DNA from 2 places in the Staphylococcus sp. HMSC068C09 genome. Region 1 is predicted to be linked to the other one. Evidence: predicted binding sites of a transcription regulator. Region 1 holds the regulator's gene; the other holds the start of a gene.
What was found. The regulator LexA, encoded in region 1, represses DNA repair genes until DNA is damaged. The targets are predictions, from matches to a motif close to CGAACATATGTTCG.
Positions count from the first base shown of each region.

Region 1 (16,868 bases):
TTGAAACTGAACTTCCACCAAACTTAGCAACTTTCATAAAATTTACCAACCTTTCTAAAAAATCAGAAAATTCTATTTAATTTCCTGATACTACATGATAATATATATCTACATATTCACTTTTTCTTTTAAAAGTCCTATTCAATTAATTTGATTTAATAGTATAATAAATTTAAGTGTTTTTCAATAAAACAATTGTACTTCTCAATAATACAAATGGGAGGAAGATAAAAATTATGAAGGAATTAAACGTCGCGTTACTAGGGTTAGGAACAGTAGGCTCAGGTGTAGTAAAAATTATTGAAGAAAATCGACAACAAATTAAAGATACTCTAAATAAAGATATTGTTATTAAACATATTTTAGTAAGAGATACCACTAAAAAAAGACCTATTAATATTAGTCAATATCATTTAACAGAAGACATTAATGAAATTTTAAACGATGATGATATTGATATCGTTATAGAAGTAATGGGAGGAATTGAACCAACTGTTGATTGGTTAAGAGAATCTTTAAAAAGAAAAAAACATGTCATTACAGCAAACAAAGATCTACTTGCTGTGCATTTAGAATTACTAGAGAATCTAGCAGAACAACAAGGCGTAGCCTTAAAATTTGAAGCAAGTGTTGCAGGTGGTATTCCCATTGTTAACGCGATTAATAATGGGTTAAATGCTAATAATATCTCTAAATTTATGGGAATTTTAAATGGTACGTCAAATTTTATTCTTTCAAAAATGACGAGAGAACAAACTTCATTTGAAGATGCACTTGCTGAAGCACAAAGATTAGGATTTGCTGAAGCAGATCCTACTGATGATGTAGAAGGTATTGATGCAGCTAGAAAAGTAGTGATTACGTCTTATTTATCATTTAACCAAGTAATTAAGTTAAATGATGTGAAAGTAAAAGGTATCAGTAAAACAACATTATCTGATATTAATGTAGCTGACAAATTAGGTTATAAGATTAAATTGATTGGTAAAAGTACATATCATCATAGAGAAGTTAATGCATCCGTTGAACCAACCTTAATACATAAATCACATCAGCTTGCAGCAGTAGAAAATGAATACAATGCAATTTACGTTATTGGAGATGCTGTAGGGGATACAATGTTTTATGGTAAAGGAGCAGGTAGCTTAGCTACTGGTAGTGCAGTAGTGAGTGATTTATTAAATGTAGCACTCTTCTTTGAATCAAATTTACATACACTTCCACCTCATTTCGAATTAAAAACAAATAAAACTCGAGAATTAATGGATAATGGTGACGCAATTGCTATTGGAGAAAAATTAAATTACTATGTTGTCATTCATAGTGATGAATCAATTGATAAACTTAAAGATCAACTTAAATCAGATTTACCATTCCACAAATCACTTCAAATAGAACAACGTGATTCTAGTTCTTATGGAGTTGTGGTTATCGGATTAGACCAATCACCTGAATCACTACTTAGTAAAGCAAATTACAACATTGAAAAAATTTATCCAGTTGAAGGAGTTTAATAATTATGAAAAGATGGCAAGGTTTAGTAGAAGAATTTAAAGATTATTTACCGGTGAATGAAGATACACCTAAACTTACTTTAAATGAAGGACATACACCACTGATTCACTGTGCTAATATATCAGAAATGCTAGATATTGATTTATATGTTAAATATGAGGGTGCTAATCCAACTGGTTCTTTTAAAGATAGAGGAATGGTAATGGCTGTAACAAAAGCGAAAGAACAAGGTAAAAAAGTGGTGATTTGTGCTTCAACAGGAAACACTTCTGCCTCAGCAGCAGCTTATGCTGCACGTGCAGGTTTAAAAGCAATTGTAGTGATTCCCGAAGGAAAGATTGCTTTAGGTAAACTTTCGCAAGCGGTCATGTATGGTGCAGAAATTGTCTCAATTGAAGGTAACTTCGATGAAGCATTAGAAATCGTTAAAGAGATTGCACAAAATGATGATGATATTGAATTAGTAAATTCTGTTAATCCATTTAGAATAGAAGGACAAAAAACAGGTGCATTTGAAATTGTCGAACAATTAGAAGAAGCTCCAGATGTTCTAGCAATCCCAGTAGGAAACGCAGGAAACATTACTGCTTATTGGAAAGGCTTTAAAGAGTATCATGAGAAAAAAGGAAGTCAACTTCCTCAATTATTTGGTTTCCAAGCAGAAGGAGCCTCACCAATTGTTCAAAATAAAGTCATTAAAAATCCTGAAACAATCGCTACAGCAATCCGTATCGGTAATCCAGCAAGTTGGAAAAAAGCAACTGTTGCGTTAGAAGAATCAAATGGCCTCATTGATAGTGTGACTGATGATGAAATTTTAGAAGCATATCAATTAATGACATCTAAAGAAGGTGTATTTAGTGAACCAGCAAGTAATGCTTCAATTGCTGGTTTAATCAAATTACAACGTGCTGGAAAATTGCCGAAAGGTAAAAAAGTAGTAGCAATATTAACTGGTAATGGACTAAAAGATCCAGACACTGCTATCTCAATTTTAGATAATCCAATTCAACCGCTTCCAAACAATAAAGAAAGTATTATCAATTATATTAAAGGAACACTTTAATATGAAGCCATCACTTCACCTGAAAATACCTGCATCAACTGCTAACTTAGGAGTAGGATTTGATTCTATTGGTATGGCAATTAATAAATATTTATACCTATATGTTGAGGAAGCGGAAGGCAGTAACTGGGAATTTAAATATTTAAATGAAGAGTTAGACTCATTACCGAAAGATAAAAGTAATTATGTCTATAAAGTTGCACAACAAGTAGCTGAAAAATATAATGTAACTTTACCTAATTTAAAAGTGTCGATGAGAAGTGAAATTCCATTAGCAAGAGGGTTAGGATCATCTGCATCCGCTTTAGTTGGAGCATTATATATCGCTAACTACTTCGGTAATATTCAATTATCTAAGTATGAATTACTACAACTAGCTACTGAAATAGAAGGGCACCCTGATAATGTAGCACCTACAATTTATGGTGGATTACTCGCAGGATATTATAATCCTGAAACCAAAGAGACAAATGTGGCACATATTGATATACCTGATGTAGATGTAATTCTTACTATCCCAACATATGAACTCAAAACAGAAGACTCACGTAGGGTACTTCCAGATAATTATTCTCATGAGAAGGCAGTTCAAAATAGTGCGATTAGCAATACAATGATTTGTGCATTAATTCAACATAATTATGACCTTGCCGGAAAAATGATGACACAAGATGGTTTTCATGAACCTTATCGTCAACACTTGATTCCTGAATTTGAAAAAGTAAAAGTACTATCCCAAAAATATGATGCTTATGCTACAGTGATTAGTGGAGCAGGTCCAACGATATTGACATTGAGTCGTAAAGAAAAAAGTGGAGAACTTGTTAGAACATTAAAATCAGAAATAACAACTTGCGATTCTGAACATGCAACAATTAATAATGTAGGTGTTATTGAAGAAGTTGTGTATCCTTCATAAAATTATTGTAAAATAGATAAGAGCAAAAATGAAAGGAGAGCAACTAAGAAATGAGTAACTATAAAATGATTGTTATGGATATGGATGACACTTTAATGACAAGTGATAATGTAGTTAGTCCTGAAACCAAAGACTATTTAATTCAACTACAAGAAGAAGGATATAAAATTGTTTTAGCTTCTGGAAGACCAACTGAAGGAATGATTCCAGTAGCTAAAGAATTAAAGTTAGATCATTATCAAAGCTATATCATTAGTTATAATGGCGGTAAAACAATTAACGCTAAAACAGAAGAAATTGAAGTAAGTAAAAGTGTAACTAAAGATCATTTTGATAAAATTACAGACTATTGTCGTAAAAAAGGCTTTTTAACATTAACGTATCAAGACGGACAAATTATCTTTGATACAGAACATGAATATCGTAAAATTGAATCAGAATTAACTGGTCTACCTATGAAACAAGTGGATGATATTAAAGCGTATATTCAGTCTGATGTACCTAAAACAATGGGCGTTGATTATGAAGAAAATATTTCAAAAGCACGTAACGAATTAAATGGAACATTTAATTCTGATATTGATGTGACGACGAGCAAACCTTTCTTCCTGGAATTCATGGCTAAAGATGTTTCTAAAGGTAATGCAATTAAAGCTTTATGCGAAAAGTTAAATATTTCATTATCAGAAGTGATTTGTTTTGGAGATAGCCTCAATGACCAATCAATGTTTAAAGTTGTAGGATATGCTGTAGCAATGGGAAATGCGAGTGAAGAATTAAAAAAAATTGCAGATAAAGTTACATTAGATAATGATTCTAATGGTATACCAGTAGCGCTTAAAGAATTGCTATAAAACATTTATATAAATTAAAAAGGAAGCGGAATGAATTCGTATTGAATCATGTTTCGCTTCCTCTTTTTTATTATCATAACTAATTATTTAGCAGTATGTGTCCAGTCATGTTTACCTTTATTTCTTTTTACATGAGCATATACTTGATCAGCTGCATAATCTAAATTTGTATATACTGTTATTGTATATGCAGATTGGTTAACGTGAAATGGCTCATCTCGAAATACATCTTTTAAGTGTGTAAATAAGTTTTCCATTTGATCATGAGTTAGACTAGGATACTCACGCAATGTACGTTTCAGTAATTGTCCATTTCTTTCTTCTAAAGATTGTACGACAATAACAAAACGTTCATCACTCTTTATTACGTCATCAAATAAATTTGTTTGACCTACCATACTCAGTCACCTCTAAGTCGTTATCGTTATACTCATTATACAAAATAAACGACTATTAGAAAATATACATATTATGTTTAGTAATAAAAATAGGAGTAGAATTGTATTTAATTCTACTCCTAAATAAACGATGATATTAATCATGATAATGATGGGTTGTAAGATCCATGTGATCTAATTTTACAAATTTAGTTTTACGAATCAATTTATGCACGATAAAGATAATTGCTAAGACAATTAAAGGCATGATATTAACAAAAAAATCGCCTATATTACCATTAAATAAATCACCGATAGAATTACCAAGGTATAAGAAAATTAATGTAGCAAACACAATGATAGGGCCTAGAGGGAAAAGTGGTGATTTGTAAGGCAATAATGTGTTAATATTTTTGCCTTGACGTTTAATCCCTCTACGTAAACGTATTTGAGCCCATGCACTTATTGCCCATACAATAATTACTAAAGAGCCAATGATATTTAACAAGCTAAATACTGCATTAGCATAGAAATTAGCTAGAATAATAATTGCTACTACTAAAATGTAAGTAGTGACTATTGAACGCATCGGTAATTTCGTTTTATTATTTAATTTACTTAAAAACTTTGGTGCTTGCTTTTCATCACTCAAAGAGAAAAGCATTCTACTTGTTGTATACATTCCAGAATTCGCTGCAGATAGTAACGATGTAAGAATGACAGCATTAATAATTGATGCTGCAAATGCTATACCGATTCGATCGAAAACTATAGTAAATGGACTTTGAGATACCGATTGATTTTTATTTAATAATAAAGGATCAGTATAAGGAATAATAGCTGCAATGACGACAATAGATAAAACATAAAACAATAAAATTCTCCAAAATACTTGCTTAACAGCCCTTGGCATAGTTTTTTCAGGATTATCAGATTCACCTGCAGTGACAGCTACAACTTCCGTACCACCCACAGAAAATCCTGCTACAAGTAATACTGCTAAGAAACCAGATAAACGACCTACAAAAGGTGCTTCACCTTTGGTATAATTCTCGAATCCATATGTATGTCCACCAAGAATACCAAAAATCATTAATATACCAACAACAATAAATACAATAATTGTGATTACTTTAATTAATGATAACCAAAACTCTGTTTCGCCAAATGCTTTAACAGTAAAGATATTTAATAGGAATATAATCGTTATAAAAATTAAACTCCATACCAGAGGACTGAAAATTTTAAATACATCCCAATAAAATAAAACATTAGAAGCTACCATTACATCAACGCTTGATACTAAAGACCATAGAATGTAATACAACCATCCCATTGTAAAACCGATAGACGGATCAATGAAACGGGTAGCATATGAACTAAACGAACCAGATACAGGATAAAATGTAGCAAGTTCTCCAATAGACGACATTAAAAAATAAAGCATGATTCCTATCAATAAATAAGCTAAGATAGCTCCTCCAGGTCCTGCCTGAGAAACGACACTACCTGTAGCAACAAAAAGTCCAGTACCTATTGCGCCTCCGATAGCAATCATAGATATGTGTCTTGACTTAAGACCGCGTTTCATATTGTTATCTTCCATATAATATCTCCTAAATTAAAATTTAAAATATACAAATCATTTTAATCGTTTTAGGTCAAGTATTCAATAACTTTTGAACAATTTGTTTTAAAAATTTTAAATTTTCTGATTTTTTAAAACGATTAGTTTTTGGTACGTAGAAGGAAACTGATTAAATTAAAAGAAACTTATTGCTTAAAAATAAAGGATATGATAGAATTTTAAATCGTAAGAATTCCTAATTATATATAACAAGAAAGGATGTTATTGATGCGCGTTAATGTAACTTTAGCTTGCACTGAATGTGGCGATCGTAATTATATTACAACAAAAAATAAACGTAATAACCCTGAGCGTATTGAAATGAAAAAATATTGCCCAAGATTAAATAAATACACGCTACACCGTGAAACTAAATAATTCCTTATCTTTTAAATACGACAAAAAGATAAACTATTATAGACTCATACATGTTTAAGATGAATAACATGTGTGAGTCTTTTAATTTTAAAATAATTGTCTTTGTAATTTTTTAAAAGTATGTTAAGATATAAAACGTAATTATTACGATTTGTAAAAAGGAGATATTATATGGCTAAAAAATCTAAAATAGCTAAAGAATTAAAAAGAGAAAAATTAGTAAATCAATATTATGAATTACGTAAAGAACTGAAAGAAAAAGGAGATTATAAAGCATTAAAAAAATTGCCAAGAGATTCATCTCCAACTCGTTTAACAAGAAGATGCAAAGTTACAGGACGCCCAAGAGGTGTAATGAGAAAATTTGAAATGTCTAGAATTGCATTTCGAGAACATGCTCATAAAGGTCAAATTCCTGGTGTGAAAAAATCTAGTTGGTAACTGAAACTAATACTTTAGTCCATTTACATTGTATTTAAAAAATTGTAAAGTATATAAGGATATAAATAATAAGAGCGAGGAAAAGGTGATTTCTCGCTCTAGATTACGTTATAAATGATTTTTTAAAGCGTCAGATATTTTATTTATGTCTACAGTGTCTTTTTAATTTTTAATGTATAGGGGAAATTTAAAGTATGAAAATTTTTGATTATGAAGATATTCAATTAATTCCAAATAAATGTATTGTTAATAGTAGATCTGAATGTGATACAACTGTACAATTTGGACCTAAAACTTTTAAGTTGCCAGTGGTTCCTGCTAATATGCAAACAGTTATGAATGAATCTTTAGCTGAATGGTTTGCAGAAAATGATTATTTTTATATTATGCATCGTTTTGATGAAGCAGGTCGCATACCTTTTATAAAAAAAATGCAAAATAAAGGACTTTTCGCTTCTATTTCAGTGGGTGTAAAGGAAACTGAATTTGAATTTATAGAAAAATTAAAAACTGAGCATTTAATACCTGAATATATTACAATTGATATCGCCCATGGTCATGCTAATTCGGTTATTAATATGATTAAACATATTAAAAAACATATTCCTCAATCATTTGTTATTGCTGGTAATGTAGGAACGCCTGAGGGAGTAAGAGAATTAGAAAATGCTGGTGCAGATGCTACTAAAGTTGGTATAGGACCAGGACGAGTGTGTATTACTAAAATTAAAACTGGATTTGGTACAGGAGGATGGCAATTAGCTGCATTAAACATTTGTAGTAAAGCTGCACGTAAACCAATTATTGCTGATGGAGGTATTAGAACACATGGTGATATCGCGAAATCTATTCGTTTTGGAGCCACTATGGTTATGATTGGTTCATTATTTGCAGCGCATGAAGAATCTCCTGGCAAAACAGTTGAGTTAGATGGTAAACGTTATAAAGAATATTTTGGTAGTGCTTCCGAATTCCAAAAAGGAGAACATAAGAATGTTGAAGGGAAGAAAATGTTTGTGGAACATAAAGGTTCATTAAAAGATACCTTAGTTGAAATGCAACAAGATCTTCAAAGTTCAATTTCCTATGCTGGCGGCAAAGATTTAAAATCACTAACTACTGTTGACTATGTTATTGTAAGAAACTCAATTTTTAATGGTGATAGAGATTAATATATATTTAGTAGGTGAATGTTATTAAAAAATTCCTTTTATTTACTGCAATATTTCTGTTATTTATCATTATAAAACCCATCGAAGAAAACCAGTTTTTTATTCATTTGCAAAATAATGTAAGAGATAAAGTAGAAGTTTTATTAAATGAAGATACAAGCTATAAAAATAATGTGCTTAAAGTTCCAAAAAAACAAGAATTCGCAGTTAATAATATTCAATTAAATATGTCACAAAAGGAAGTAGAAAATAAGATAGGGCGACCAAAAAGAGTGACTTCAAATGAATATGGTACAAAATGGTACACTTATTATAATGATGATTATCAAAATTTTTTAATGGTAAGTTATATTAATAATAAAGTTAATGCTTTATTTAGTAATCAAAACATTATAACTTCTAAATCTAAAATTAAATATAATACCCCTAAAAAAGTGGTTGAACAACGTCTTGGTAAGCCAGTAGATAAAATTGCAAAAGGACGTAATCGTTTTGTTGTAAAAAATGATGAATATGATGTTTTTTATAAAGATCACATTTATACAACTGCATTTTACGATAAACATAATAAAAATAACTTAACAGGGTTGTTGCAAGTGAGTGAATCGATGGAAAACCGATTACAAAAGCAATATGGTGCACCTTCTACAACGCTAGAAAAAAGCTTTGAATATCAAAACTTTGATTTAGTTAATGCAGAAAGAAAACAACACGGATTAAATACATTGGATTACTCTAAAAAAATATCTAATACTGCAAGAAAACATAGTGAAGATATGGTTAAAAATAATTATTTTGAGCATACTGATTTAAATGGTCATTCACCTTTCGATAGAATGAAACGTGATGGTATACAATTTAATGTTGCTGCTGAAAATTTAGCTTATGGTCAACAAAGTAGTATTTATGCTCACGAAGGACTTATGAATTCTCTAGGACATCGGGAAAATATTTTAAATACACACGTTAATACATTAGGTGTAGGTGTAGATTTTAATAATAAGCGACAACCATTTTGGACAGAAAACTATGCTGGATAATGTTTGATTTATAATATATAGGGGTATGTTCTTTTTGCAAGGAAGTTGATATTATGCCTACAAAGAAAAATAAGAAAAAAGATATACTTGATAAAGTTAAAGAGATTTTAAATAAAAAATAAAACTAGAAGTGCTTAGGCACTTCTAGTTTTTTGTATATTAAACATATATATAAGAGATTTTAACGTAACAAACAAGAGATAAACTACAATTCTCTATAAAGACCAATAACTTTACCGATAACTGTTACATTATCTAAGTAAATAGGACTCATAGCACTATTTTCTGGTTGTAAACGATATCGATTTTTTTCTTTAAAAAAACGTTTTACAGTAGCTTCATCATCTTCAGTCATTGCTACGATAATATCTCCATTTTCAGCAATAGTTTGGCTTCTTACAATTACTTTATCTCCGTCTAAAATACCCGCTTCAATCATACTTTCACCGATAACATTTAAAATAAACACATCACTATTGTGTGTGGATGTTAAATGTTCTGGTAATGGAAAGTATTCTTCTATATTCTCTACTGCTGTAATTGGAACTCCAGCTGTAACTTTACCGATAACAGGAACATAGATAGTTTCTTCTCTAGTCATATCATTATTTTGATCACTCACGATTTCAATTGCTCTAGGTTTAGTAGGATCTCTTCTAATATATCCTTTTTCTTCTAATCTAGATAAATGACCATGCACAGTTGAACTTGAAGCAAGACCAACAGCTTCACCAATCTCTCTTACACTTGGTGGATAACCTTTTATTTGAACAACATGTTTAATATAATCATAAATCTCACTTTGTCTTTTAGTTAACTCTCTCATATATAGGCACTCCCTAAGTTTATTTTAATATAGTATAGCATTTTTTGATTTTTTAAACAAACATTTGTTCGTAATACTATTGACTAGGAACACTCGTTCTGTTAAAGTATTTATACAAACAAATGTTCTAGGAGTGAAAATAAATGCTTAGTAATTATACTAGTAATATCATTAAAAATATAATTGTTCTAGTAGTATCTTGCATCGTTTTTCTGGTGTTTTTTACTAACTTATATCAGAACGCTCATACGGAACACATGTACGAAATTACCGATCATACGATCCCTAAAAAAGCGATTTTAAACGATGATTATAAGAACGATATACCCGATAATACAGAACAAACAGACTATAAAGTGTTCGCCTTAGTTAAATAAATATTTAAGAGATATAGATAAAAAGTTATTACTTCTAAGAAATGGGAATATGAAGTATTATATAAAAATACTTCATTTATTTTAGAAAGAGTTTATGATGCTTAGATTTTTTATCTATGTCTCTTTTTGTTATATTAATTAAGTATTTTATATGTATTAAAGAAAAGAATAGAAAGTGTGATGACATGTCAAATAATAATTTAAATATAGATAGAATTAATGAATTAGCAAAAAAGAAAAAAGAGCAAGGTTTAACAGAAGCTGAAGCAAAAGAGCAATCTAAGTTGCGTAAACAATATTTAGATTCTTTTAGAGAAGGATTTAAACAACAAATTGAAAGTACCAAAGTCATTGATCCAGAAGGTAACGATGTAACGCCGGAAAAACTTAAAAAAATTCAAGAAAGTAAAAAGAATGATCAATAGTTAATAACATTTTAATCATTAACATTATAATCTTATCATTTACTATATTTTTAAGTTATAATATAAAAAAGATGATTAATTCTAGAAGGGAAGTATGTAAGATGTTTAATGAAAAAGACCAATTAGCTATTGATACTATACGTGCATTAAGTATTGATGCAATTGAAGAAGCAAATTCTGGTCATCCTGGTCTGCCTATGGGAGCTGCACCAATGGCCTACACGCTTTGGACTCGCCACTTAAACTTTAATCCACAATCTAAAGACTACTTTAACAGAGATAGATTTATATTATCTGCAGGTCATGGTTCTGCTTTACTATATAGTTTATTACATGTCTCTGGAAGCTTAGAATTAGAAGAATTAAAGCAGTTCAGACAATGGGGTTCTAAAACACCTGGACATCCTGAGTTTCGTCATACAGATGGTGTTGAAGTTACAACAGGTCCATTAGGACAAGGATTTGCTATGTCTGTGGGAATGGCTTTAGCTGAAGCGCATTTAGGTGGTAAATTTAATAAAGATGATATTAACGTTGTAGATCATTATACTTACGTGTTGGCTTCAGATGGAGATTTAATGGAAGGTATTTCTCATGAAGCAGCTTCATTTGCTGGTCATAATCAATTAGATAAACTTATTGTATTATACGATTCAAATGATATTTCACTTGATGGTGAACTTAACAAATCTTTCTCAGAAGATGTAAAACAACGTTTTGAAAGTTATGGATGGAACCATATTTTAGTAAAAGATGGCAACAATTTAGAAGAAATTGATAATGCGATTACTAAAGCTAAACAGCAAAATGGTCCTACGTTAATTGAAGTTAAAACAATTATTGGTTACGGCGCGCCAAACGTTAGCGGTACAAATGGTGTTCACGGAGCGCCACTTGGTACTGATGAAAGAAAACTTACATTTGAAGCATATGGATTAGATCCAGAAAAACGTTTCAATGTTCCAGAAGAAGTATATGAAATCTTCCAAACAACAATGCTAAAACGTGCAAATGAGCATGAAGATGAGTGGAAAGAAAAATTAGAAACATATACAGAAAAATATCCAGAGTTAGCTGAAGAATTTAAATTGGCAATCAGTGGTAAATTACCTGAAAATTATAAAGATGAATTACCAAAATTCAGTAGTGATCATAATGCAGCTACTCGTGCAGATTCTGGAGAAATCATTCAAGCAATTAGTAAATCTGTTCCTTCATTCTTTGGTGGTTCTGCAGATTTAGCAGGATCTAATAAATCAAATGTTAAAGAAGCTACAGATTACAATCCTAATACTCCAGAAGGTAAAAATGTTTGGTTTGGTGTAAGAGAATTTGCTATGGGTGCTGCAGTAAACGGTATGGCAGCACATGGAGGTTTACATCCTTATGGTGCTACATTCTTCGTATTTAGTGATTACTTAAAACCAGCATTACGCTTATCTGCAATTATGGGATTGAATGCAACATTTATCTTTACACATGATTCAATTGCTGTAGGTGAAGATGGTCCAACACACGAACCGATTGAACAGTTAGCAGGTTTAAGAGCTATTCCAAATATGAACGTCATTCGTCCAGCAGACGGTAATGAAACAAGAGTAGCATGGGAAGTTGCATTAGAATCTAAACAAACACCAACATCTCTAGTTTTAACTCGTCAAAATCTTCCTTATTTAGATGTAGATGAAGAAACGGTTGAAGAAGGCGTACGAAAAGGTGCATATGTTGTATTTGAAACTGAAACTAAACCTGAATATCTATTACTAGCAACTGGCTCAGAAGTAAGCTTAGCTATTGAAGTAGCTAAAGATTTAGATAAACAAGGTAAAGGTGTAAGAGTCGTTTCTATGCCAAACTGGTTCGCTTTTGAGCAACAAACAGACGAGTATAAAGAATCAGTTATTCCAAAAGAATTAACTAAACGTGTTGCAATTGAAATGGCTTCACCACTCGGTTGGCATAAATATGTAGGCACTGAAGGTAAAGTAATTGGAATCGATGGTTTTGGTGCAAGTGCACCAGGAGACTTAGTTGTCGAAAAATATGGCTTTACTAAAGAAAATATTTTAAATCAAATTCGCACTTTTTAATATTATGATTTAGTCAACATAGAGAGAGAGCGGGGAATGAATTCAAAATGAGTTCTTTCTTGCTTTTTTTTATTTTGTGCATAGCACTTTATATGAAGTTATTTATAAATATTAGTATTCGTGTTAAACAGTTTGTTAATATAAAAGCGAAGAGGTGTTATTCTAAAACTAACTCTTGAAATCAAGGTAGTTATTTAGTAAAATTCAGTAGGATATAGAAAGTGGGTGAAACAATGGCAACTTGGTTAGCAATTTTATTAATCATTGTAGCACTTATCATCGGACTAGTTGGTGGTTTCTTCTTAGCAAGAAAATATATGATGGACTATTTGAAAAAAAACCCACCTATCAATGAAGAAATGTTACGTATGATGATGATGCAAATGGGACAAAAACCGTCTCAAAAGAAAATCAATCAAATGATGACGATGATGAACAAAAACATGGATCAAAACATGAAGAGTTCAAAAAAATAATAGTTATTAAAGGATTGTATGCCATAAGGGTTTACAATCCTTTGTTTTTGTTGTAAAACATTTTTAGTTGGAGTATTTAAGAAGTATAATAGTATTAAACTTTTAGTTATGTGAGTATAAGAAGGTGTAAATTTGGCATATTTAGTTTTTTCCATAGTATTTGCATTGTTTATGGGGATTGTTGTCATAGTTATTCGTATGAAAGCACAAAAGTTCCCTGTAAATGAAAAGAAAATTATTTTACCTCCTATCTTTATGTCGACAGGGGCTTTGATGTATGTTATTCCATATTTTAGATTAACTGGGGCTGAAATTTTAGAATCTATCATTTTAGGTGTGATATTTTCATCTGTACTTATCTGGACAAGTCATTTTGAAGTTCAAGGCGCTGAGGTATATATGAAACGATCAAAAGCGTTTCCAATCATTTTAATTTCACTTTTAATTATTAGAACAATCATAAAAATATTTATTAGTAGCTCTATTGATCCAGGAGAAATCGGAGGCATGTTCTTTTTATTGGCATTTAGTATGATTGTTCCTTGGCGTTTAGCTATGTTATATAAATATAAAAATGTTAAAAAATCTTTAGTCTCATAATAGAGATTAATATTATTAGCTTATCTAAAATTAAATAAAATATTATTTTTTGATATTAAATTGAATTGAAGTTTAGAGCGAGTATGTGAGTTCATTGAGAATTCAATCTCGCTCTTTTTTAAAATTAAAGTATAATGCTTTAAAAAGTAAGGGGAATGTTATGAAAATTATACATACTGGAGATTGGCATTTAGGAAAGATACTTAACGGAAAACAATTTCTTGAAGACCAATCATTTATTTTAGAACAATTTATCCAATGTTTAAAAGATGAGAAACCTGATGTAGTTGTGATTGCTGGGGATATTTATGATACAACTTATCCAAGTAAAGAAACTATTCATCTTTTTGAAAATGCTATTCATACTATTAATATAGATATGAATATCCCTATGATTATTTCTAATGGTAATCACGATGGTAAAGAACGATTGAATTATGGAGCTTCATGGTTTGAACATTCCAAACTCTTTATTCGTACAAAATTAAAACATATGAATCAACCTATCGAATTTAATGATGTACATTTCTATGTACTTCCATTTGCTACTATTAGTGAAGTAAAAGAATTTTTTAAAGATGCTTCTATTCAAACTTATCAACAAGCAACAGAAAAATGTATTAATTATATAGTAGAAAATTTGAATAAAGAGAAAATAAATATTTTAATTGGTCACTTAACGATAAATGGAGGAAAAACATCGGATTCAGAAAGACCTTTAACAATTGGGACTGTTGAAAGTGTTACTAAATCATGTTTTAACGTATTTGATAAAGTGTTATTAGGACATTTACATCATCCATTTAGTATTAAAGATGACATTATTGATTATTCTGGTTCACTGTTACAATATTCATTTTCAGAAATAAACCAGCCTAAGGGATATAAACGTTTAGTGGTTCAAGATAAAAATGAACTATCAACATCATTTGTGCAACTTAAACCTTTAAGAGAGCTTGAAGTGGTTGAGGGCGAGTATGATGAAGTGATTCAAGGACATATTCAACCTAAAAATAAAGATAATTATATACATTTCAAACTTAAAAATATGTCGCATATTAGTGATCCAATGATTCATTTAAAACAACTATTCCCCAATACTCTTGCGCTTAGCAATATTACTTTTGAAAATGAGGGGCCTTTACATCAGACACAAATACAACAACAAGACGACCAAACTATTATTAAGCAATTTTATAAGATGATTACAGATAATGAGATGACCAAGTATCAGGAAGAAAAAATAAATAATTTAATCACTTTGGTATCGAATAAGGAGGTCTAAAATGAAACCAATAAAATTAACGTTAAATAATTTTGGCCCATTCTTACATGAAAAGATAGATTTTACTCAAATTAAAAATGATCAGCTTTTTTTAATTAGTGGTAAAACTGGTTCGGGAAAAACCATGATATTTGATGCAATTGTATTTTCGTTATTTGGAAAAGCTTCTACAGAAGGCAGAAGTGAAGCGGGATTAAGAAGTCATTTTGCAGAGGCAAAATCTCCTATGTGGGTTGAATATGAATTTCAACTTAATGAAAAATATTTCAAAATTATTCGTCAAGGTGCTTTTACTAAAGAGGGAAACACTAGTCAAACACCAGGAAAACTAGATGTGTATGAATATGATTCTAAAAGTGAAACATATGAATTAAGAGAAAGTAAAATCAGTGCTGGAAATCAATATATTAAGTCATTACTAGGCGTTAATGCTGAACAATTTAGACAGTTATTTATTCTTCCACAAGGTGAATTTAAAAAATTTTTAGTATCCAATAGTACAGATAAACAGGGGATATTAAGAACTTTATTTAATAGTATACGTTTTGAGGAAATTCAAAATTTGCTCAAAAATGAAATGAAAGAAGAGAAAAAACAAATTGAAAAAAGATACGATCAAATTAAATTACTATGGGAAGATATTGACGCATTTGATGATGAGCAATTAATTCAATTGAAACAAATCCATCATATAAAAACTCAAGAATTATTGCAGGCTATTCCCAACTTCAAAACGATAGGTCATCAACTCGAAGAACAAAGACTACATATAAAAAATGAGCAAAAAGAACAATTACATTCTATAATAAAACGCATTGATTTAAATAAAAAGTTAGAACAACAACTGATTGAATTAGAAGAATACCACCAATTAAAACATCAATTAGATGAACAGATTGAAGACATACAAGCATTAAAAGTAAAATTAAATCGATTAAAAGATACTGGCATGCTATTTAATTTATATGATCAACAACGTTTGAAAGAAGAGAAGTATCAAATAATAAAAACCAAAATAATAGAGACTGAGAATAAAATATCGCAAATAAATAATAAAATAAACATACTTGAAAAAGAACATAAACAATTAAACAAGATGAGTGACTCATACCACTTAAAAAGTGAGAATTTAGAACAATCGAAGCCTTTTTATCATCAATTGGATAAATATCAACAAGCATTTGAAGAGCAAGAACATATTATTCATAATTATAATGAAATGATGAAAGAGCAAGAGCAGTTAATTAATAAAGGACATAAAATGAGTCAATCTATTGATAGCTATAAAGTGGATAATAAAGCTATTGATGAGCTGACTGAACAAATATATCAATTACAAAAACAATTAGATGAACAACAAAGTTTAAAAGATAAGTATGAAAAGCAAGTTTCCCTAAAAC
Region 1 is NZ_KV813756.1:520,449-537,316, forward strand. Features, by position in the region: gene HMPREF2930_RS07250 (aspartate kinase) at 1-37, opposite strand, end outside; gene HMPREF2930_RS07255 (homoserine dehydrogenase) at 237-1,514, shown strand; gene thrC (threonine synthase) at 1,520-2,581, shown strand; gene thrB (homoserine kinase) at 2,583-3,500, shown strand; gene HMPREF2930_RS07270 (Cof-type HAD-IIB family hydrolase) at 3,551-4,354, shown strand; gene HMPREF2930_RS07275 (hypothetical protein) at 4,438-4,752, opposite strand; gene HMPREF2930_RS07280 (amino acid permease) at 4,889-6,337, opposite strand; gene rpmG (50S ribosomal protein L33) at 6,587-6,736, shown strand; gene rpsN (30S ribosomal protein S14) at 6,908-7,177, shown strand; gene guaC (GMP reductase) at 7,372-8,349, shown strand; gene HMPREF2930_RS07300 (CAP domain-containing protein) at 8,364-9,389, shown strand; gene lexA (transcriptional repressor LexA) at 9,595-10,215, opposite strand; gene sosA (DNA damage-induced cell division inhibitor SosA) at 10,359-10,592, shown strand; gene HMPREF2930_RS07315 (DUF896 domain-containing protein) at 10,778-11,017, shown strand; gene tkt (transketolase) at 11,119-13,107, shown strand; gene HMPREF2930_RS07325 (YneF family protein) at 13,341-13,583, shown strand; gene HMPREF2930_RS07330 (CcdC family protein) at 13,716-14,183, shown strand; gene sbcD (exonuclease subunit SbcD) at 14,344-15,468, shown strand; gene sbcC (exonuclease subunit SbcC) at 15,470-16,868, shown strand, end outside.

Region 2 (16,868 bases), on a different contig from region 1:
CAGTTGGTCCGAAGGCACTAATGCCTTTATCATCAACATTTAAAAGTAATACGGTATCTTTATTAATTACTTTTTTAGCCTCTTTCACTTCTTCACTTAATTTATGATTAAGTGCTTTTGCTTTTTCTTCTTTTTTGAAAATTTTACCAAACAATGTCGTATGTTCTTTAATTGATGAAATATAATTATCATTATCGGGACTAACAAATAAAATCTTAGCATTAGGCGCCGCTTTTTTCATTTCATCTATTGTTTTCGTATGTGCTTGTCTAAATGAAGCAAAGATAACATTAGGTTTTGATTTAGCTAATTCATCATAATTAGGTCTTCCTGGATTGCCTAGATTTGTATATTTACTGTTTTTAAATTCCGAAAGGGAAGAAGGCAAAAATGAAGCACCTTGTCCTTTAGCAATAGAAACTATTTTGTCTTGAAGTCCCATTTGCTGCATAATATCTAACGCGCCATAATCTAGTACTGCTACACGTTTCGGATTAACTGGTACTTTAACTGTTTCTGTTTTATTTTTGCCTCTACTATGTGTATGATTCTTATCCTTAAATTCATATGTATTTTTTACTGTAATGGTATCTTTACTAGATGAAGAATTTGAATCCGATTGCTTATCACATGCTGATAAGATTAAAATAACTGATAAAATTAATAGAATATATTTAAATGATTTTTGCATTTTCTAACCTCCTAGAAAGTATTATAATAGAAAATGATAATCATTATCAATTAAATATTTACATTTTATTATCTTATTTTACCTAAAATATTACATATTCCTTTTATATTGTTGGTGATTTCTTTAACATGTATATTAGACTTAAAATAAGTAGCCTTATTGACTTATTTGATGATTTTAAAAGGGGTATGTTGCTCATAATACTGGAAAGGTATATTTAGTAAAATCGTGTTAATAGACGAGACGATAGTCAAACTTATAAGAATGGATCACTTTTTATGATATTAAAGTCTTTCTTTGAAATAATTGTTATTAGAAATAATGGTTCCAATATCACCGATAATCTTTAAATTGATAAGGTAGAACAAAAGATATAAATTATTTATCTGCAAATTCATATGGTATCTTGCATTATGTAAACTAGCTAAGCATTCAATAATTGATTCATTACTATATTAATTATCAAAATAAATTATGTCACAAATATCGAACACTAAATTCATATTAGTATTTTCTACATTATATATAATACATATAATGTAGTTGATTTTTATCATAACAAATTATAACTAAGTCAATCATTTTAGATAGATCAATGTTAACCAAAGAATGATAACTAAAATATATCATTGAAGTGTCATTAAAATAGAATAGGTCCCCTGATCGTTATATATACAACTTCCTATAATATATATTATGTAAACTAAATTGTCGAAATCTGTATTTTTATATGAATATCTTCAATTTAAGCTTTTTAACACAATACAGATTATTTAAAGTTTTAATATATACCTTAACTCGTTTACATATGCCCATGCATTCTAATTTTAGTAGTATTTATTTAAAGTTATTTTTTCTACAGTTCGGTAATCATTATCTAAAGTATTGAATCATGGATATTGGCATTACGATTCATACAATCGTTCTTAATTATTTCTCAAAACAATCTAAAGCGGAATGATTCCAATTAGATTAGTTATTTAATGATATCATAACTATGTATTTATTATTCAAATTATAAAACACTATAAATTTCATTTATTATAAAATATTAAAAATAAATTTCTTTTGGTGTATCATTGATAAAAATAATTGATATGCTATTATTAATTTGTAGGATGCAACTTGTATTTACAACTTAGAATTTACCTACACTATTTATAATTAGTCTCTATCACTAATTATAAAAAAGCATACTGGCAAGATTGCCAATATGCTTTTTATTCTAATTGTTATTTTTTAATCTTCTTACGTATACGATTCAATGTTTTAAATAGCCAATATTTAGGTTTATTAATTGGTTTATAGAAATCCCCAATTAACTCCTCGATATACACATTAAACCCTCTTTTAAAGCGATAAACACCATAATCTTCACTATTTTCAGTAAAATCACCAGATAAACCATAAAAATTATATCGATCATATCCATGATTAAAGCAATAATTCATCATGAACCAATGCATCATATATGGTCCCATATAATTATTGTATTTTTCTGATGAGCCACCTGAGAAATAATTTACTTCATAAGCATTTGCAAAGTATACTCCAGAAGCTAAGTTTAAAATTTGTCCATCAGTTTGACGTAATTCACTTGCATGTAAGAGTTCTTTTTGGTCGTGTTCTATTTGTTTATCTAATTCAGCAATTTTTTTTAGCTGTTTGTCACTTTTATTTTCTTTAGACATCATTTGATCACGACGCGTTTCTTTATCATTTAAAGAGGTTTGCAATGATTTAATATAGTCATCTAAATCAATATATGCTAATGGCACTAATGCTTTATCGCCGTATGTATCTATAAAATTATAAAAATATTCATCTGTTTTTGATACAAAACCAGTACGTGCTTCTGTTTCACGATACAAGTCTAAGAAAATATTTAGTTCATCTCTTTTAAGAAATCTTACTTTTACTCCATAGTTTATCGCTTTATTTATATTTCTTTTACGTTGACTATCAAACTGCTTTTTCAATGATGCAGGTGTTTCACCTTTTAGATAATTTACGCCCATCCATCTCACTTGACTAGAGCGATCATATTTCGTAGTGAAACCATGATGTTCGTAACCATGTGATTTAAATAAATTAACTAAAGCATCATTTTTTTCGTGACCTTCTACCGAATTGATATCTTTATCGTAAATTTGATAAATCCAATATGGATCAAGTTTTACATATAAACATTGATGTTGGTGTAGGTATTTTTCTAATTCTCGTAGGTAAAAATCAACAAGACCTAAATCGGAATAATCCATCACTGGTCCACGATTTGAATAGTATACATAACTTCCCATAGTTGGAATTTTTGAGAAAAGACTTGCAGCAATCACTTTATTACTTTCATCTTTTACACCTAATAACACAACTTCAAATCCGTCATTTTCTCTAGTTTTTATATTTTCAGTAACTTGGAAGTAATGACTCTCTAATGATGGATTTTGTACGAAGGTTTCATATTCTTTAACTGTTAACTCTGTAAATTTCATATTCGCACTATTCCCCTCTTAATTCAATCTTTTTTTAATTTTTTTAAGTATTGTATATAGTGAATACATTGGTTTATTTATAGGTTTAACGAAATCACCAACATATTCAATTACATCTGCATTAAATCCCTTTTTAAATTTCACAACACCTGCATCTTCAGCATCATCTGTAAAATGACCACTAATCCCATAAAAATTATAACGGTCAATGCCATGATCAATTGCATAATTAATCATAGTCCATTGAACTGCATAACTTCCAGCGAAGTGTCTATATTTATTTGACGTTCCACCTGCATAATATACAACTTCAAATGGATTAATAAAGAAGAATCCAGCAGATATTGGTAATTCGTTACCGTGTTCTAATTGAAGTTGTGTTGCTTCATCAATTTTTTGCTCATTTGCTTTTAATTGCTGTTCTAAATTTATTTTTTTATTTTGTGCTTTTTTGTTATCTGGTCGTTTTTCAATATCTTTTAGAGCTTTGTTTAAGTCTTTATTTAATGTCTGACGTTCTGCATGAAGTTCTTCAAGATATTCATCAAATTTTATATATGCGAGAGGTACTAATACTCTATCTTTAAAATGATCAAATCGATTATAGTAGAAACTATCCTCTCTATCAGAAAATTCTTTAGTCTCTGATGTATCTTCCATAAATGATCTGAAAATAGGTAATTCTTCTTTAGTAAGAAATCTTACTTTAACACCATTTTTTTGGACTTTTTTAGTATTTCTTTTTCGTAAACTATCCATTCCATTTAATACATCTTTAGCAGTTTTATCCTTTAAATTTAAAACTGAATGGAACCGAATTTGTAATATTGGATCAAATCCTGTTGTAAACCCTTCGTGTTGATATCCTAATTGCTTCATTTTATCAAAGAACCAATCATTCCCAGCATTCCCTGTAATATCACCATCATGATTACGATATTGATAAGGCAAATAAGGGTCTATACGTACGTATAAACAACGTTGCTGTTTTAAATATTTACTTAATTCGTTAAAGAAAAAGTGAACGAGCTCTTTGTTTTCATAATCAATGACTGGACCACGATTTGAATAAAAATATTTAAAAATTTTCATAACGGGTACAGCAGTTAGCATACAAGCAGCAATGACTTCATTATCTTTATTTTTAATTCCTACTAAATGAGTTTCAGTTTTCTCGGCAACTTTTAACTCATAATTTTCAGTCATTTGTGTAAAATGGCTATATGGCATTTTTTCAGTAAAATCGCCAAATTCTGTAGCTGTTAAATTTGTAAACTTCATTATCTCTATAACTCCTAATTTAGAATCTTTATTTAATTTGAGTTGACTAATTTTAAAATTTTAGCTTATGTATATGTTGTGAATACGCATCGGTCTAATCTCAATAAGTATACACTAGATAAGGTTAAAACTAAAATATAAACCTGTATATACTTCCAATTAACCTAAATGCTCTTAAATTCTTGGCTTCTTCTATCTTCTCCAAATAATAAGAGCTGAAAATCATTCTTTTTCAGCTCTTAAATTCATATCTAATTTCATTTTAAATCAATTAATACTACATTGCTACTAATTCTTAAGTATTTCATGCTATGAATACTCTAAATAATTTTTATTTTATACTATGCTAACCATTATCTAAAGTTTGTCTAATCTCCCTTAAGTATTCTCCTGTTTGACTTAAGTCATCATTTTGAAATCTTCGAACGATTTCACTTCCAATAACAACACCATCTACATCTTTTACCAAATCTTTTATATGGTCTGTAGTTCTTATTCCAAATCCTGCTACAACTGGGAGAGATGTAAAAGATTTAATCATTTTTATCTGGTCTTTAAGCTTTGGATGAAACGTTCCATCTTCTCCAGTAGTAGCATTCATCGTTACAGTATAGATAAATCCTTCGGCATGTTTTGCTATATTTTGTATACGATTTATATCTGTCGTCATTGCTATTAATGAAATTATTTTTACTACTCTATTATGATTTAATTGTTGTTTTAATTGTTCTATTAATTCAAATGGTAAATCTGGAATAATTACTCCATAAACACCAATATCATCGCATTTTTTAAAAAAGGCTTTTTCTCCATAACTTAAAATAACATTATAGTATGTCATTAGAACACATTTACAATTAATTTCATTTTGATGTTTATCTAACTCATCAAATATATAGTCGATTGTTATATGATCTTTAAGTGCTTCATGACCAGCTTTCATAATGATGGGTCCATCAGCTACAGGATCTGAAAATGGAACACCAATTTCTATAATATCTGCTCCACTTTTATCAAGTAATTTTACATTTTCTAAAAATTGTCTATTACCCATGATGTAAGGAATAAATAATTTACTCATTTTTATCCTCCTTTCTCTGTTGTATATATTGTTGAATCGTTTCCATATCTTTATCTCCGCGTCCAGATATTGTCACTACTAATATATCGTTTTGTTTCATTTTAGGTGCTAATTTTTCTACATAACTTAATGCATGTGCACTTTCTATAGCGGGGATAATACCTTCTATTTTGGTGAAGCGGACAAGTGCTTCCATTGCTTCTTCATCGCTAGCACATTCATAGGTTACTCTTCCAATATCATGATAATATGAATGTTCAGGTCCAATACCTGGATAATCTAATCCTGCTGAGATAGAATGTGCCAATTCAATTTGTCCATGTTCATCTTGGATTAAATACATTTTTGATCCATGAAGCACACCGGCCTTTCCTTTCCCTATCGCAAGTGCATGTTGATTAGTATCCTTACCTCTGCCAGCTGCCTCCACACCGTATAATTTCACATCATCTTCGATAAAAGGATAAAATGTTCCTATTGCATTAGAACCTCCTCCTACACAAGCAACTATTGCATCTGGCAAACGATGTTCTTTCTCTAATATTTGTGATTTTATTTCTTGACCAATTACACTCTGAAAATCTCTAACCATCGTTGGAAAAGGATCCGGCCCTAAAGCTGATCCTAATAAATAATGTGTATCTTCCACGTGACTTACCCAATACTGTAGCGCTTTATTAACTGCGTCAGATAAAGTTCCTTGACCTTCATCCACAGCTTCAACTTTAGCTCCTAATAATTCCATTCTAAATACATTAAGTTGTTGTCTTTTGATGTCTTCTCTTCCCATAAAAACAATCAGTTCCATATCAAATAATGCAGCCACTGTGGCACTTGCAACTCCATGTTGTCCAGCTCCCGTTTCTGCAACAAGTTTATTTTTGCCCATTCGTTTAGCGAGCAATGCTTGACCTATGGCATTATTGATTTTGTGGGCACCAGTATGATTTAAATCTTCTCTTTTTAAATAAATTTTAGCCCCACCTAATGTTTCTGTATATGATTTCGCATAAGTTAAGGGTGTTTCTCTCCCAACATAATCCTTTAAATAATATGCTATCTTTTGTTGGAATTTAGGATCATTTTTTGCTTTTTTATACGCTCTCTTTAATTCAATGATAGCTGGCATTAATGTTTCCGGTACATATTGTCCTCCATACTCACCAAAAAAACCTAGTTCATTTGCTTCCGTTTGTATCTGTTTCATATTCTAAGCTCCCTTTAACGTAATTTATAATTGTTTCCATTTTCAATTTATCCTTGCATTCATTTGTCTCTATACCACTGGATATATCATAGCCTTTATGTGATAAATTCAGCTTTTCAATCTGTTGAATAGCACTTATATTTATTCCTCCTGCAATAAGATAAGGAATGTCTTGGCTTACTGATTCTAATATTTTCCAATTAAACGTTTGACCAGTACCACCAAATTGAATTGAAGGGGTATCAATAATAAATAAATCTACCCATGGCTTATATTGATTCATATCTCTATTCAAGTTTTCTGTAGCCGGCAACGCTTTAATTATCTTAATATTCTTAAAATTTAATTTAACTTTTTGGATTAATTCAATTGTTTCATTACCATGAAATTGAATGCCGTTCACATTGGTTTGTTGCAACAATGTATTTAATTCTTTATATGTAGGATTCACAACAACTATAACTCGATGAATGTGCTTTGCTACAAATTGATTTAAATAGTTAATTTGTTCTATATTTAAATGACGTTTACTTTTTGGATAATGAATAAAACCTATCATATCTATGTCTAAGGAATTGGCTTTTAAAATATCACTTTTTGTTTTAAAACCACAAAATTTTAGTATATTCATTTCTCTTTATTTAGTTTTAATGAAGGTAATAACGATGATATATTATTACTATTCATTAAAGCTCCTCCCACAAGTAATCCATCTATGCCACTACTTACAATTTTTTTTACATCATTTAAAGTTGTAATACCACTTTCAGAAATATAGTAATAACCTTCTTTTTTCATTTCCAAAATGTCATTAGTATGTTCTACTTTAGTAATAAATGTTTTTAAATCTCTATTATTTATACCAATGATTTTAGGTTTAATTTGATAAGCGCGTTCTAACTCTTCTTTGTTATGAACTTCAACTAAGACTTCTAAGTTTTGAGATATTGCATAATGATATAAAGACTGAAGTGTATCATTGGTTAAAATATTTACTATTAATAAAATAATAGAAGCTCCGGCTCTCTTAGCAAGATCAATTTGAAGCGGATCAATGATAAAATCCTTACATAATACTGGTAAATGTGTGAGTTGTGTTAACGTTTGTAGACGTTCAAAACTTCCTCCAAAATATTTTTCATCGGTTAAAATTGAAATAGCACTTGCTCCATGATTTTCATATTTAGCAATTTGATGCTCTAAGTTAATGTCCTTGAATGCTTTTACAGAAGGACTTTTAGATTTTATTTCTGCAATAATACTCAATGTTGATTCCCTTTTCAAAGTGGTTTCTAGAGCTGACTTATAAGATACATCAACTTTTTTAATATGTTTTATTTTATCTGTATAATACCCATCGTTTAGTAACTGTTTTTTATACTGTACAATCTCATCTAATATTGTCAATTTTATTCCCCTTTCATTAACTGACATTGTTTTAAAGCTTTGCCACTATCAATTAAATCTTTTGCTAAATCAACGCCCTTTTTAATACTATCCACTCTATTTGATATATATAAGGCTAATGCTGCATTCAGCACTACGACATTTCTTTTAGGGGAATGATCTTTTCCACTTAATATGTCAATGGTAATGTTTTTATTTTCTTCAGGTGTGCCACCTTGAAGTTCTATATTATTTGCATGAGCTATGCCATAATCTCGTGCATTTAAAACATAATGTGAAATAGTCCCATCTTCATGTAATTCATATATTTCGTTATCCCCAGATAATGTTGCTTCATCCATTCTATTCGCTCCATGAAGTACGATGCCTCTTCGTCGTCCTAAATCTTTCATAGTTTTAATAATCATGGGTAATTGGGAAGCATCGTAGACCCCCATTACTTGATAATCTAATTTAAAAGGATTGATTAATGGTCCGACAATATTGAAAATAGTTGGTTCATGAATACGTTTTCTAATAGGTTGAATGTATTTCATAATTGGATAAGATTCCATAGCGCTGATAAATGCTAAATGTGTTTTAGATACTTGTTTGGCTACATTTGCTACTTTCGTAGTAGGAATGTGTAATTGTTGTAATAAATCGGTACTTCCAGAATTAGATGTAATACTTTTATTTCCATGTTTAATGACTGGAACATCTGCGCTTGCTACTACAAATGATACTGTCGTTGAAATATTGAAACTATTTGATTTATCTCCTCCTGTTCCACAAACGCATATACTTCCTTTGTATTCAGGTTGAGTTGAATACATCGTATGAATAAGACTTTTCACTATATAAGTTAATTCTTTTTGTTGTATCGACTTATTTGTGAAAGCTTGTAATAACTTTACTTTATCTTGAGTATGACATTCTGGATTGATGAGATATTGAATAAATTCAGTAGTTTCATGTTGTGAGAGTGTTGCATGACTTTGAATTTGGTTGAGTAATGTTAAGGTCATCATATTTACCTCTTTCCTTTACGATATCGATAAAATTTTTAATTATTTGTTGTCCTTGGTCTGTTGCAAACGACTCGGGATGATATTGAATACCAAAATGTAATCCATTTTTTGTCTCATAAGATTGAATGCAATCTTTTGTCCTTCCAGTAATTATTAATTGTGATGGAAAAGAGATTTCATCACTTATTAATGAATGGTAACGCATTATATTAAATTGATTTGCTAAGTTGTTATATAATTTAGTATGTTGAATAACTGTTAATATATCGACTTTACCGTGCATGACTTTTTCGCCTTGAATAACACGGCCACCGTAATAGCATGTTATTGCTTGTGCACCTAAACATACGCCTAATATCGGTAAAGATTTATACCTTTCAATAATATTCAATAGATGGTTACTATCTAAAGGATGACCAGGTCCTGGAGATATGATGAGACCATCACTTTGGTTAACGTAGTTAAGCACATCTTTATCGTCCGGATATTTAACAATGACATCATCTAATTGACTTACTATATCAACTAAGTTATATGTAAATGAATCATAATTATCAATGATTAAAATCATGGTGTTACCTCCAATAAACTTTTTGCTTTTAATAATGTTTCTTCTAATTCTTTTTCTGGTACTGAATCATAAACCACCCCACACCCTGCTTCGACTTTCACGGTAGTATCATCAATTAACATTGTTCTTATTGCTAAAGCAAAATCTAAATTCTGATTACAATTAATGTAGCCTACACCCCCACTATATAGTCCACGTTTATATGGATATGTCTCATATATACGCCTAATTGCTCTAAGTTTTGGAGCTCCTGAAACAGTTCCTGTAGGTAATAAATTAGCAATTACTGTCATAGGAGATAATTTTTGCTTAATCTCACCTTTTACTTCGCTTACAATATGCATGACATGCTCATATTTTTCAATTTCCATTAATTTTGTAATTTTTGAACTACCGGTTCTACTGACTCTATGTAGATCATTTCTGCCTAAATCAACAAGCATTCGATGTTCGCTTAATTCCTTTTCATCACTCAATAATTGCTCTGCATTTTGTTTATCTTCTTTTATGGTTTTACCTCTTTTAATTGTTCCAGCGATTGGATTCGTAATAACCGTTCCATCTTGTACAGCTACAAAACTCTCTGGAGAACTGCCTATAATAATTTGTGTATTCATATTAATATAGTACATATATGGACTTGGATTACGTCTTTTTAAGTTTTGGTATAATTGATAACTTAATTGCAATGTATTATTTTTAAAATGATGATTGTAGCTATATATTCTAGATGGTACAACTTGAAACATATCGCCTTCTTTTATAAGCTTTTTCAATTGCTTTATAGTATTTATAAATTCATCATCTGATACATTTGGTATGATATTTGAAGGCGTAGGAGGACGAATATAATCATCTGTATAAGCTTTAATTTGAGATAGTTCCTTTATTCTATCTTTTACTCTTTTTTCTAAATCTTTCTGTTCTACTTCTGAAAATTGATTTGTAGCAATAACATATAATTCATCTTTATAATGATCAAATACATATACATCTTCTATCATGTGAAATTCAATATCATTGCTATCCTTAATTTCTTGTATAGATTGCTGTTTTAAAATTGGAAATTCATGTCTTACTAAGTCAAAACTACACGTACCAATAAAGCCAGATACAAATGGTAAATGTTTTAATTTTTCATCTGTAATCTGAATATTAAATTGATTGATATAATCTTTTAAATATTCATAAGACTTTTCAGTAATTTCAACATTTTGTTTTTTTGTTTTTATCTTTAGTAAGTCGTTATTTAACACAACAGAACCATAGCTTTCGAATGCTACAATAGAATATCTACCTTTAATTTGCTTTTGACTGGTACTTTCTAAAATAATCTTATTTTTCTTTAACTTTCCTAAAACTTCGGGTGTAATATTTGCTCTAAGTATTTCATAATATAGTTTCATTAAGCTTTAATCCTTTCTCAAAAAAATATCAGCATCCTTATTTAAAAGGACGCTGACGCGCGGTACCACCTTAATTAACTAAATATTTCGAATTATCAAAATATTTAAAGTTCACTTATTTTTTATTTGATTTTTTATAAGTATAAACCCAATTTCATTATTAGTGATGTTAGTTTTCATCAACCACTAACTTTCTATGATTATCTAGCTAATAATTACTATATTTATACCAAAAAGACACCACGATTACGTTCCATAGATAAGGACGCGTTACCGTGGTGCCACCTTAATTAACATTACATGTTCACTTTACTGTTATTAAATTTAATCTTCTAAGTCCAATTCAAACATATGCTGTGCTAATTTACATCATCCATTAGCTTTCTATTTGCTACATCACATATCTTCTACTCAATTCTCAGAATTATTAAAATATTATTATAATTCAGTATAATACATAAATAAATCTTCCTTGTCAATATTTATTTCAATTTATTGATGACAAGCAATAGGCATATAATAAGTTTTGAGCGGCATGTATAGAATCAATATGTGTTCGTTCCAGTGCATGAGAGGACTCAATACCAGCTCCAAATAATCCATGTTTAATATCTGCTCCTGCTTTTAATGCTGCAGACGCATCTGACGTATAATAAGGATAAATATCTATTTTATACGGAATATGATTAAATTTACATAAGTTTACTAGATGTGTTTTTAATTCTTTATGATAAGGTCCAGACGCATCTTTAGCACAAATAGATACTGTATATTCGTCAGAAGATTGTCCCTCTCCAAGTGCTCCCATATCAAAAGCAATAAATTCTACAATTTTATTAGAAATAGATGCATTCGCTCCATATCCTATTTCCTCATTATTAGAAATATAAAATTGAATAGTATGTGGTAATTTAATTTGTTCATTTTTTATTCTTTCTAATAAATCTAATATCATTGCTACACTTGCTTTATCGTCTAAGTGTCGGGATTTAATAAATCCAGATGATGTTATTTCTGTTCTTGGATCAAAGCTAATAAAATTACCTACTTCTATTCCTAAATCTTCTGTCTCTTTCTTAGAAGACGTTTTTTCGTCTATACGGACTTCCATATGTTCAATATCTCTTGGTATTTTTTCATTTTCGCGATATACATGAACACTTGTTTCATGTAAACATATTGTCCCTGTGTACGTTTCGCCAGAGTCTGTTTCAATCTGACAATATTCTCCTTCAATCGCATTATATTTAAATCCACCAATTAGATCGATTGTTAAACGACCATCTTCTTTAATTTCTTTTACCATTGCACCTAAAGTATCTACATGAGCAGTAATACAACGTTGACGTTCATTATCTTCACCCTCAACTGTGATAATTAATGCACCTTTATTTGTTAATTGAGTTGAATATCCTAAATGTTCTACTTTTTGTTTTACATAACTTATTGCATTATAAGCATTTCCCGAAGGACTATTAATGTTAGTTAAGTTTTGAATTAATTCTAATATCTTTGATTCCATTCAACTTCCCCCTTTAATACTTTAAATATATTTTAACCTAGATAAATAGTGAACTCTAATGAATAGTATTGTTTAAAATGAATGACTAATTTAAAATATAGATATTCTGAATATTTAGAAATAAGGAGGGCTCATATGAAAAATATTTTATTTGTTGGTTTAGGATTAATTGGTGGAAGCTTAGCTAGTAATTTAAAATTTTATCAATCTGATCTTATAATTTCTGCCTATGATACTGATGTAACTCAATTAGATAAAGCAATGTCTATTGGTATAATTGACAAAAAGATTAATGATTATGCTCTTGGTGTTAAGGAAGCGGATATTATTATCTTTGCTACTCCAGTTCATCAAACAGCAATATATCTAAATTCATTACCTAATTATGAAACCAAATCACATTTGATTGTAACGGATACTGGCAGTACAAAACTTATCATTCAAAATTTTGAAAAACGTTTATTAGAATCAAATATTCATCTTGTTAGTGGGCATCCAATGGCTGGTAGCCATAAATCTGGTGTCCTTAATTCTAAAAAACACTTATTTGAAAATGCATACTATATTTTAGTTTACGATGATGAACGTAATACACAAGCGGCTAAAACATTACAAGATTTGCTCTCCCCTACACTAGCTAAATTTATTATTACTAATGCGAAAGAACATGATTATGTAACGGGAATTGTTAGTCATGTTCCACATATTATTGCCTCTAGTTTAGTACACTTGAGTTCAAGCCATGCAAATGATCATGCTTTAGTCAAACAGCTTGCTGCTGGTGGATTTAGAGATATTACAAGAATTGCAAGTAGTAATGCCGAAATGTGGAAGGATATCTCACTTAGTAATAAACAAAATATCATTAGTTTACTAGAAGATATGCAAACCAATATTAAGGATATGATAGTTAAACTTAAAAATGAAGAAGAACAACAAATATATCAATTCTTTGAAGATGCAAAAATTTTTAGAGATCAATTACCTCTTAAGCAACATGGTGTAGTCAATGTTGGGTATGATTTATATATTGATATTCCAGATAAAGCGGGTATGATTAATAAAGTTACTTCTATACTTAGTTTACATAATATTTCTATAAGAAACTTAAAAATTTTAGAAGTTCGTGAGGATATTTTAGGTGCTTTACAAGTTACCTTTAAAACTCCAAAAGATCGTGAATTAGGTATTGTTGCTTTAAATGAATTTGATACTTATATTCCATAAAAATAGAAGTGGGCCAAAATTCAAAATGAGTTTTGACCTACTTCCGTTTATTTACATTTTATGACCTGCCATTAATCCTAATCTATTATGTTTTGTTCCAGATTCAGTATAAGAAATTGCTTTTGAAACGATGCCTTTACCATATTTCTTTTGTAACGTATCAATCGTTTTAGCTAAATTTTCATCTCTTTGTCTTTTATATTCATCTACAAATAAATTTAATTGTCGATTTTCTTCATTAATGAACTGTGTTAGTGAAACACTTAACGTACGATACAAAGCCTGTTTATCACACAACTGATTCGCATAATCATTAACGACTTTAAATATATCTTGTTCTAGATTTGTAGCATCAGTTAAAGTGTGTTGTTTATGTATTCCTCCACCTTGAGTATATCCAAATGAAAAATGTATAGTACGTGCTAATTGCTTTCTTTCTCTTAATCTACAAGCAACATCTTCAATCAACTCTTGCATCACAATTTTTGTTTCATTAAATTGATAGTCTCTCATCAAAATTTGGCTTTTACATATAGTTGGATTATTAATTTTACTTTTTTCTCTTATTTTACTTTGATCTATACCGTTAGCATGTAAATGCATATCAGTGCCTAATATACCAAAGTCTTTCTTCAAATATCTATGAGGATAATGGGCTAAATCACCTATTGTAATAATTCCTTTTTTATTTAACTTTATTTCTGTTTTTTTATTGATTCCCCAAAATGATTTTAATGGTGAAATACACCATAATTTATCGGGAATGTCATGATACCGCCACTCAGTAATACCTTCTTTGGTGTGTTTAGCTTCGATATCCATAGCTACTTTACTAAGTAACAAGTTAGATCCAATACCTATTGTGCAGTATATTCCCGTCTTATCCAAAATTTCTTTTTGAAAACACTTAGCAAAAGAATATACTGTAGTATTAAAAAGATGGTAGCTATTTGTTACATCCATAAAAAATTCATCAATACTATACTGATGTAAATCTTCCCCTGGAACATATTTAAGAGCAATTTTAGAAATTTCTAATGATACTTCTAGATATCTTCTCATACTTGGATTAATAATATAAATATCATTACGTTGTGGAATTTCAAATAATCTAGATCCCGTTTTAATACCAAGTTCTTTTAATTTAGGTGTTGCTGCCAAAACAACAGATCCTTGTCGCTTAGTGTCAGCTACCACTGCTAATTTTGTCATTAAAGGATCTAATCCTTTTTCTATACAAGACACACTAGCATAAAAACTTTTCTGATCTACACATAGTATGTCTCTATCTTCAAGTAAATTATAATCATACATATCAACCCCCTCCTTAGATAATTCAATTATATAAGAACACTTGTTCTCTTACAACATTAAAAAGAACAAATGTTCTATTTAAATATCTTGAAGTTCATTTTTTAAAAATGATATACTAAGCACATAATTATGTAAGGAGGAAAACATCATGCCGATTGTAAATGTAAAATTATTAGAAGGACGCTCAGATGAGCAATTAAAAAACTTAGTCACTGAGGTTACAAATGCAGTAGAGAAAACAACAGGCGCAAATAGAGAAGCAATCCATGTAGTCATTGATGAAATGAAGAAAAATCACTACGGTGTAGCTGGCGTAAGAAAATCAGATCAATAATATTATAATCTTCAAAGTTTACATAATAATATTATTGTAGTTAAATAGATAATAAATAAGCAGGCCACTTTGGCCTGCTTATTTATTATTCGTCTAAAAATGATTCTATTGCTTTTTTATTTTTCTCTTTATCAATATCTAATGCACTACCATCGTTATTAGTATTGATATTTTGATAAGAATTTTTTAACGGTACAGTTAGTGTTTCCACATTTTTATCGCCTCGTATTCCAAAACTTAGTCCTGTTTGGAAAATAGCTGAGTTTGGCATATCTGTATTAATATATCCTCTCAATATACCAGCTACTTTAGGTAATTTCACGATTGTACTTGGGGTAATCAATTCTTTCTTAAGTGTTTGCATAACTTGTTGTTGACGTCTCACACGTCCAAAGTCTCCCTCTGGATCATGTCTAAATCTCGCATAACCTAATAATTCTTTACCGTTTAATCGATGGTGTCCTTTTTTTAATGAAACCCCTATATTTTCTGACATATCTTTTTCAACATCAATTGGCACACCATTAGGTTCTAATTCATCAATCATTTTTTCAAAGCCAGTGAAATCAATGACTGCATAGTATTCAGGATTAATACCTAAATTTTTATTTAGTGTTTGTCTCAACAACTCTGGTCCCCCAAGTGAGTATGCAGCATTAATTTTATATTTGTCATAACCAGGAATTTCCGCATAAATATCACGCATAATTGACATCATTTTCATTTTTTTCTTAATATAGTCATACTGTACAACCATAATAGAGTCAGTTCTTGATTTTCCACCATTAGCTTGGTCAGCACCGAGCATTAATACTGTGATTTTCCCGTCATTTTTAACGGCTCCATTAAATTTATGAATTTTAATATCTTTTGCATGTTCTTGTGCATATTTCATACCACTTTGATATCCATGAACGACATACGTAATCATTGCAATAAGTAAAACTACAATAATCAGTATTACAAAAGGTAATTTTCGAAGTTTTTTCTTCTTGCGTCGTTTAGAAGGTATCGTTGTCCCCGTTTGTCGTCTTAATATTGTATTATCCTTCTCTTCTGTCATATTTACCTACCTTACACTCTCTAAAATCTTCAAAATAATATTCGGATATACTATAATATATAAATAAGTTATATAAAATATCTTAAAAAATCAAGTGTTTTCAATAAATATTACAAAGGTGTTATGAAAGGATGGCGTAAATGAATATTAATACAGCATACTTCGCAGGAGGCTGTTTCTGGTGTATGACAAAACCGTTTGATCAATTTGAAGGTATTGAATCAGTAACATCAGGTTTTATGGGAGGATCAGTTAAAAATCC
Region 2 is NZ_KV813753.1:317,502-334,369, forward strand. Features, by position in the region: gene HMPREF2930_RS04015 (siderophore ABC transporter substrate-binding protein) at 1-691, opposite strand, end outside; gene HMPREF2930_RS04020 (aminoacyltransferase) at 1,924-3,183, opposite strand; gene HMPREF2930_RS04025 (aminoacyltransferase) at 3,202-4,464, opposite strand; gene trpA (tryptophan synthase subunit alpha) at 4,811-5,545, opposite strand; gene trpB (tryptophan synthase subunit beta) at 5,538-6,752, opposite strand; gene HMPREF2930_RS04040 (phosphoribosylanthranilate isomerase) at 6,724-7,383, opposite strand; gene trpC (indole-3-glycerol phosphate synthase TrpC) at 7,380-8,159, opposite strand; gene trpD (anthranilate phosphoribosyltransferase) at 8,162-9,166, opposite strand; gene HMPREF2930_RS04055 (anthranilate synthase component II) at 9,111-9,740, opposite strand; gene HMPREF2930_RS04060 (anthranilate synthase component I) at 9,737-11,146, opposite strand; gene HMPREF2930_RS04065 (M42 family metallopeptidase) at 11,634-12,668, opposite strand; gene HMPREF2930_RS04070 (prephenate dehydrogenase) at 12,804-13,895, shown strand; gene HMPREF2930_RS04075 (Y-family DNA polymerase) at 13,947-15,209, opposite strand; gene HMPREF2930_RS04080 (2-hydroxymuconate tautomerase) at 15,358-15,543, shown strand; gene HMPREF2930_RS04085 (LCP family protein) at 15,629-16,606, opposite strand; gene msrA (peptide-methionine (S)-S-oxide reductase MsrA) at 16,747-16,868, shown strand, end outside.
Region 2: a site for LexA is predicted at 15,272-15,285, ahead of HMPREF2930_RS04075 (Y-family DNA polymerase). Genes of this name have one in related genera too.